2 regions of the Clostridium sp. OM05-6BH genome follow, and region 1 is predicted to be linked to the other one. Evidence: riboswitches for the same ligand, from Rfam matches in the RefSeq annotation. Region 1 holds a riboswitch; the other holds the start of a gene.
The links. Region 1 has a riboswitch for thiamine pyrophosphate ahead of thiS (sulfur carrier protein ThiS). Riboswitches for the same ligand answer to the same signal wherever they lie in the genome.

Region 1 (4,291 bases):
TAAATGATATTAGCAAATGTGTTGATTGGATGATTGAGAAAGATTACCTCAGGATTAAGTATGATTATCGACTTCCTTTATTGGTGTTTTCCGAACAAGGATGGGAGATAGAAAAGGAAACATTTGCGGAAGAACTTTACCAAAGATTTTGTTTGGATGTAAAAGAAAAACATGCTCGTGTCATTTTCGAATTAAAAGAAGTAAACAGACAGGTTGTTTTGCGTGTGCTTGACAAAATAGAGGCAGAAGGAACAGATGAATTTCTAGCTTGCTTAGAAGCGTGGAGACGAATGGAAGTGAAAAAAGTTGCAGCACGGATCACAGATGTTGAAACTACGATTAAAAACAGAACAAACCTATCAGAATAGAAAATGAGTTTGATTTTTTAATGGAGGACAGTACAATGGCGAATGAAGAAAAAGAATTATATAAGTTTGTGAACGATCCGAAATATCGAAGCAAAGTGATTGCTAAAATTCACAAGAATAGTGACAATGCCTATAATAAGCGGATCAAGAAGATTGAACATGAGAGAGAGGCACTGTCTAAAAAGAGAACTCGCGAAATTACGCGTATTGCCAATGACAGATGGGAAAGCCTGGCTGGCGGATCAATTGGGGTCAATCGGACAGAAGGAAAAATACAGATCAATAATACAACGGTCTTATTTTCGAGCATTCGGGGTGCGGAAATGAACATGATGACCGGTTGCCGTGTTGTCACCCGGGAGAGTTCCAAAACCAAATCAAAGAAACATGCCTCTTTAGGAGGCGCTGTAGCCGGAGGCATGCTATTTGGACCGCTTGGAGCAGCAGTTGGGGCTGTTGGGCTTGGCGAAATGGATGGAAAGACCATCGGGACTACGGTGTCTGATCAGATACCTACCTGTACTCATCTGGGCGTTATGGTCAATATTGATGGTTTTATGTCAGAGGTGGTATTGCTCTCGAATCAAGTAGACCAAACGAGTGCTGCATTTGTAAATGCCAGAAATGAAGCACAGAGTATTATTGCGCAGCTTGGCAAATTAGCTAAGATGCCTGTTCCATCGCACTTTTTGCAGCCGGAGGAGGAACAGTCTGTGAAAGAGATCGAAGCGCAGATCGCGGCCAAGCAGTCAGAGCTCCAGATCGCCATCAACGACAGACCAACATATGATATTCCGGCTATGTACCGCACTCCAGAGCAGCGGGGAATGTCGGATGAGCAGTATTTGCAGTATTTAAATAATACAGATGCACAAAGAATGTCACAAAGTGCAGCGTATGAGGATGCATTAAAAGGGATACAAGCGGAGCAGAAGGCAGTTTGGCAGACCAAAAGCGAAGCAGAACGAGCTGAAAGAAACGCGCACATAGAGCAGAGAGTGGATAATGCAGGTTATCTGAGTACGCTCAGTTCGGTTGCCACATTGATCTATAATATTATTTTTTGGTTTCTGTCTGTATTCGTGCTGCTTTTCGCTATTGCAGGATTTGCAAATGCAGGTATTGTGAGTGGTATTATTTATTTGATCACAGCGATAATGATCAATCCGCTGGTTGGCGATCATATTCGGGATAAGGGCGCTGCATTTCCCAAATGGGCGGTTATTATTATATTGATAGTTGGATTTCTGGCGGGAGCGTTGACGTTTCCGATCACGGATACGTCCTCTAATAAAACAGCGAGTATAGAAAGAGTAAATTTTTGAAAGATATTCTCATTTATCGTTGCGTTGATTTCTTTTTTGTGTATAATGATAACTGAGGTCGTTCGATATGCATTGTGCCTGTCAGAGGATGACGGGGCCTGATCTTGCATACGAAGGTCATAATATAATAAAAACAGGGGAGCTTGAATATAGCAGGCTGAGAGGAAGTGCTCAAACTTCGACCCTTTAACCTGATGCGGATAATGCCGCCGTAGGAAGTCATGATAAGAAGATTTTTTGCAGGAGGCATCAGATGTCTCCTGTTTTTTTACTTTATAGGAAACTTCTTGTTTTCATTATTGGATTAAAGTGTCAGTGGATTTTGGCACTAGGATCCATTACCAACAGAGGAGGAGAAGCATGGTAAAAGTAAATGGTGAGTTGTTAGATCTTGCAGGAAAGACAATTTCTGAATATCTGACAACAACAGAGTATGATCCAAAGCGAATTGCGGTAGAGCGCAATGGAGAAATTGTTTTTAAATCGCAATATGATGATGTGGTTTTGCAGGATGAAGACAGCATAGAAGTTGTCAGCTTTGTAGGAGGTGGTTGATGAAATGTCGATGAACAGGGAACAGAGCTCTGCTATCTCCACAAAGGAAGAATGGATGGCGGCGCTCACGATGCGCCATGGAGAGGAACGGCAGAAAGCATTTTCGGCTGCAACAGTTGCTGTTTGTGGATTGGGCGGACTTGGCTCGAACATAGCGACCGCATTGGCGCGTGCCGGTATTGGTAAATTGATCTTGATGGATTTTGACTGCGTGGATATTACGAATCTTCACCGTCAGCAGTACAAGATCACGCAGATCGGAATGCCCAAGACAGAGGCGATGGTACAGAATCTGCGGGAGATCAATCCTTATATTGATACGGAGATACATACTGTGCGCATTACAACGGAAAATGCGGTTGCTCTTTTGCAGGAGGCGGACATTGTATGTGAAGCGTTTGACAATCCGGAAGCGAAGGCAATGCTTACGAACCTCGTGTTGGAGCAGTTTCCACAAAAGTATTTTGTGGCGGACTCCGGTATGGCGGGATTTGGGGATCCTAATATGATCCGGACGCGGAAATTGACGGAGCATTTTTATTTGTGCGGTGATGGATGCAGTGATGTTGCGGACGGCGTTGGATTAGTGGCGTCCAGAGTGATGATCTGTGCGGCACATCAGGCACATACGATCCTGCGCATCCTCGCAAAGGAGCAGTAGACAGCAAACTAAAAGGTTGGTTTCACAACGGAAAGAAGCAGCCGGCCAAAAACAGACGCTGGTTTCACAATGGAAAGAAGCAGCCGGCCAAAATCAGACGCTGGTTTCACAACGGAAAGAAGCAGCCAAATAAATGACACATACAACAGAAATGGAGATTATCATGAAAAATGACAAATTAGTAATTGGTGGACACGAGTTCAATTCTCGTTTTATTTTAGGTTCTGGAAAATATTCCATGAAGTTGATCGAGGCGGCAGTAAAAGACGCCGGAGCGGAGATCATTACGCTTGCAGTGCGTCGTGCCAATACGAAAGAGCAGGAAAATATTTTGGATTACATTCCGGAAGGGATAACGTTATTGCCGAATACCAGTGGCGCCAGAACGGCTGAGGAAGCCATTCGTATTGCACGTTTGGCGCGTGAACTGGGCTGTGGCGATTTTGTTAAAGTAGAGATCATGCGCGACTCGAAGTATTTATTGCCGGACAATCAGGAAACGATCCGTGCAACAGAAATTCTTGCGAAAGAAGGATTTGTGGTTATGCCATATATGTATCCGGACCTCAATACGGCTAGGGATCTTGTGAACGCCGGTGCATCTTGCGTGATGCCGTTGGCTTCACCGATTGGATCCAACAAAGGATTGGCTACGAAGGAGTTTATTCAGATATTGATCGATGAGATCGACCTTCCGATCATTGTAGATGCCGGTATTGGAAAACCATCGCAGGCGTGTGAAGCAATGGAAATGGGTGCAGCGGCGATCATGGCAAATACAGCACTTGCAACCGCAGGAGATCTGCCAATGATGGCATCTGCGTTCAAGGCAGCGATCGAGGCCGGAAGAAAAGCATATCTGGCGGGAATTGGAAGGGTATTGACGCGTGGTGCATCTGCTTCCGATCCGTTGACCGGATTTTTGCGCGACTAAGGCGATACAGATTAAGGTGTCAAAAAGTTTGAATAGCTCTATCATAGAAAGGGACTATAGACACCATAATCCTATCATAGAAAGGGACTATTGACACCATAATCCTATATAGGAAAGGAATATAAAATGGAAAATCAATTTTTAGTAGATTCTGAGTATCTTTCCCCGGAGGCTCTTGCGGTAAAGCACCGTCTTGAGACAGATCCTTCTTCCAGAAAAGATCATATGGAATATTTACCGGGAATGGAGATCATTGAGTCAGACGTCTGTGGTAAGGTGATGACTCAGATGAAACAGTATGAGGCAGATCGTTATACGGCAAAAGATGTGCGGGCGGCATTAGAGCATGAGACATGTACAATTGAGGATTTTAAGGCGTTGATCTCTCCGGCAGCAGAACCCTTTTTGGAGCAGATGGCGGAGCGTGCACGAAGAGAAACGAGTAAAC
Region 2 (4,291 bases), on a different contig from region 1:
TCCCCTCTGCGACACGACATCTGCCAGATCCAAATAATAATTAACTTTATCGCGCCTTTCCATCATTAAAACCTCCATCCACATGAACCCCTCTGTGTTCTACAGAAGTAGAAAACACGATCAGTGTTTTGGTTCGTCCATATTGCTGCAATTCACCAATGAATTGATCCAACTCATGTGTACTAGGGAACCACACTTCCAAAAGCATAGAATAATCTCCCGTCACACAATTGCACTCTACCACATTCGGGCAGGCTTTGATATACGGATAAAACTGCTCCTTATCGATCGGCGATACTTCCAAGTTGATAAACGCCTTGATATGATAGCCCATCTTGACCGGATTAACCGTCGCGTGAAAGCCCTCTATATAACCAGCTTCAATCATATTGTCAATGCGCACCGATACCGCAGGCGATGACAAAAACACTGCTTCCGCAATGTCTTTCAATGACATTCTCGCATTTTCCTGCAGCATACGCAATATTTCTCTATCTACATGATCTAATTCCTTATTCTTCATCGCAAAACCTCCATGCCCATATATTCTGTCAATTTCTTCCGTTGCTATGAATTACAATTTCTATCACTATATTCACTTTCGCAGCCCCTGCTCAACATGGCAATTGATAGTGATTCTTTATACTTACATCCATCATTTGAATCACTGCACGATCGCACATCGGCAGCCCTCATTTGAATCACTGCATGGTCACGCTTAATATGATGCAGATCACCGCCATGATAAACATAATTCCCGCACAAATGCGTGCAATCATTTTGGATCTTCCCATCCAAAGCATACTATTTAACCTTGATTGCTGCTTGTCCTTTGTGATCTCTTCCAAATATTCTAAGATTTCCGGCGGAATTTCTCCGGTCTCCTCAGACTCTGCCGCAAGCTCTGCTTCATCCGGCTGTATTGCATTCCACTGATTTAGCAAGCCTTTCGCCTCTTCCAAGCGCTCTGCAGCAACACAAACATCTGCACCGGAAGCCACCATTCCCAACTCGCCCGTATACAGCTTGCCCTGCACCGGACTGACTGATGGCTGCACAAAAGCTTGCAATCCTGCATCTTTTAATCGTCCTACCAGCATATTTCCCTCTACTTCACTGGCAACATGGGTCAACTTTGCAAAATCTGCCATACGCATCTTTCCTTTCCATGTGCTATCTCTCAATAAACACAATCTTTGTCCTGCAAATAACTTCTTTCATCATACCACAAATCACTTTTCTATGCCACGCGCAATTCTCTTTTCTGTACTGTGCGCAATTCTCTTTTCTATATGGTTGATGATTGACAGAATTGCCAAACCACCTTATACTGATAAATGTTATTACTAATACAATCTGGGGAGCTAAGGAGATTACTCCTATGCTGAGAGGGACCTGTTCCGACCCATATACCTGATCCGGCTAATACCGGCGTAGGGAGATGGATTCCATATATAAGGCACACATTCTATCCGAAATGTGTTTCAGACTATATGTACTTTCGCTTATAATAAGCACCTCAGATACTTTTTGAGGTGCTTTTTTGCTTAATAGGAAACTCCAGCTATTATTTTTGCCAATGCAGCCCCTCAGACAAGGAGGAAATTATGAGTTATACAACACAGATGGATGCTGCCAGACAGGGCATCATCACACCGGAAATGAAAGCGGTCGCAGCAAGCGAACACATTGCCGAAGACGAACTTCGTGAGCTGATCGCTCTCGGTCAGGTTATTATTCCTGCCAACAAAAATCACAAATGCTTGAAGCCAAACGGTATCGGCAGCCGCTTACGCACCAAGATCAACGTAAATCTCGGAACTTCCAGAGATTGGACGGACCTAGACATGGAAATGGAAAAAGTAAAAAGTGCGGTAGACATGGGTGCAGAAGCAATCATGGACTTGAGCTCCTGCGGCGATACACAGAAATTCCGCCGCAAGCTGACGAGTGAATGTCCGGCTACGATCGGTACTGTACCAATTTATGATGCTGTTGTTTATTATCACAAAGCATTAAAAGACATCACCGCTAAAGAATGGCTCGATATTGTGCGTATGCACGCAGAAGACGGCGTTGACTTTATGACGATCCATTGCGGTGTCAACAAAGAAACTGCTGCCCGTTTTAAGCGTAACAAGCGACTGATGAACATTGTTTCCCGCGGCGGTTCAATTATTTTCGCTTGGATGGAAATGACCGGACAAGAGAATCCATTTTATGAATACTATGATGAAGTTCTTGATATTTGCCGCGAGTACGACGTCACGATGAGCCTCGGTGATGCATGCCGTCCGGGCTGCCTCAAAGATGCATCTGACATTTCTCAGATTCAGGAACTTATTACTTTGGGCGAATTAACAACCCGTGCTTGGGAAAAGGATGTCCAGGTAATGATCGAAGGTCCGGGACATATGCCGCTCAACCAGATCAAGGCAAATATGGAAATTCAAAAAACAATCTGTAAAGGTGCTCCATTCTATGTATTAGGACCTTTGGTTACTGATATTGCACCGGGATACGATCACATCACTTCCGCAATCGGTGGTGCGATCGCCGCTACTTATGGTGCATCTTTCCTGTGTTATGTTACACCGGCCGAGCATCTTAGATTACCGGATCTTAACGACGTAAAAGAAGGAATTATCGCTTCCAAGATCGCTGCTCATGCTGCCGATATTGCCAAGGGACTGCCGGGCGCACGCGACTGGGATGACGCAATGGGCGCCGCACGTCATGATCTTGATTGGGACAAAACCTTTGAACTGTCTATCGATCCGGAAAAGGCAAAGGCTTACCGTGAAGGTGCAAAACCAGAAAAAGAAGATACCTGTTCTATGTGTGGTAACTTCTGTGCAGTCAAAAATATGAACCGCATTTTGGATGGCGAGATCGTATCCATTTTTGACGAATAATCGACGGCAGTTATAGCTGCGGAATAAATGATCACAGTAATATTAACTATTGCCGGATGAAGCAATTACAACTATTGCGCTATATATTATAATGATTATATTTTGGCCTTCGCATACAAAACATCAGATGCGAAGGCCACATTTTCAGTAGAAAGAGAAAGGAAGATGGGATTATGAAAACAGCACTTACTATTGCAGGATCTGATTGCAGCGGCGGCGCAGGTATTCAAGCCGACCTAAAAACAATGACTGCCTATGGCGTATATGGAATGAGTGTTATCACTGCCCTGACTGCACAAAACACACTTGGCGTTACACAGAACAATTTAATAAATGCTGATGTCGTATCTGCACAGCTTATGTCCGTATTGTCGGATATCACCCCAAACGCCATCAAGATTGGCATGTTAGGAAATGGACAGATTGCCACTGCTGTTGCCGAAATCCTACAGGATTTTTTCTCACCATCAACGCAATCACCTTCTTCCCTGCAAGCTCACGAAAATGCTATTTCCAATTCTTCCATCCCATCTCATGCAAATACTATCCCCATCGTGATAGACCCTGTACTTGTTTCTACCAGTGGCAAAACTTTACTTGACGAGGATGGTATCCGTGTTCTGACCGAACAGCTTTTCCCAATGGCAACGCTCATAACCCCTAATATTCCCGAAAGTGAATATCTCTGCAATCGTATTTTCAATGCGTTACCAAAACCTTGCGCGATAACAAATGCTGACGACATGATAAAAGCGGCACAAATCATGTACCGCCATTATGGATGTGCTATTTTATTAAAAGGCGGACATGCCACCGGGAATGCAGACGATCTGCTTTACGATGGAACTGTTCATTGGTTCCACGCCTCCCGCATAAACTGCACGAACACACACGGTACCGGATGTACATTATCCTCTGCCATTGCAAGTGCCCTTTGTCTAGGCAAAACACTTCCCGATGCGGTATACTCAGCCAAAGAATATGTCCGTGGCGCAATGTCTACCGGACTTGATCTTGGACACGGAAACGGGCCTCTTAATCACTGTTGGAATATTAACAAATAATATCATCTGCCATTTCACAAATTTCATTCCACACCGTGCTATTGGAAGAATCTTTCATACCATATACATAACAGTCCGTTTCTTTTGCCGCTTTCACTGCATATATTGCATCTTCAAAAATTATCGTATCCTTTTGTGCAACATCATAATGTTCGCATACCCATTGATATATTGCTCCGCTGCGTTTATTCAAGCCAATCTGCTCGCTGTCAAAGATATCCCGAAAACAGTTCAATACACCCAATCTCTCCATTGCCATCTCTGCACATTTTCGCTCCGATGTCGTCAAAATGCAAAGAATGCTATCCTCTT

Region 2: another riboswitch for thiamine pyrophosphate. It lies ahead of thiC (phosphomethylpyrimidine synthase ThiC); the one in region 1 lies ahead of thiS (sulfur carrier protein ThiS).

What each region holds. Positions count from the first base shown of each region.
Region 1 covers NZ_QULH01000001.1:208,606-212,896, reverse strand. Annotated here, with positions in the region: gene DXB73_RS00990 (RQC-minor-1 family DNA-binding protein) at 1-368, shown strand, start outside; gene DXB73_RS00985 (hypothetical protein) at 404-1,693, shown strand; TPP riboswitch at 1,819-1,928, shown strand; gene thiS (sulfur carrier protein ThiS) at 2,054-2,248, shown strand; gene thiF (thiamine biosynthesis protein ThiF) at 2,253-2,909, shown strand; gene DXB73_RS00970 (thiazole synthase) at 3,073-3,843, shown strand; gene thiH (2-iminoacetate synthase ThiH) at 3,970-4,291, shown strand, end outside.
Region 2 covers NZ_QULH01000003.1:220,378-224,668, forward strand. Annotated here, with positions in the region: gene DXB73_RS05115 (deaminase) at 1-63, opposite strand, end outside; gene DXB73_RS05120 (Lrp/AsnC family transcriptional regulator) at 47-523, opposite strand; gene DXB73_RS05125 (hypothetical protein) at 702-1,151, opposite strand; TPP riboswitch at 1,348-1,457, shown strand; gene thiC (phosphomethylpyrimidine synthase ThiC) at 1,608-2,915, shown strand; gene DXB73_RS05135 (hydroxymethylpyrimidine/phosphomethylpyrimidine kinase) at 3,089-3,979, shown strand; gene DXB73_RS05140 (HAD family phosphatase) at 3,969-4,291, opposite strand, start outside.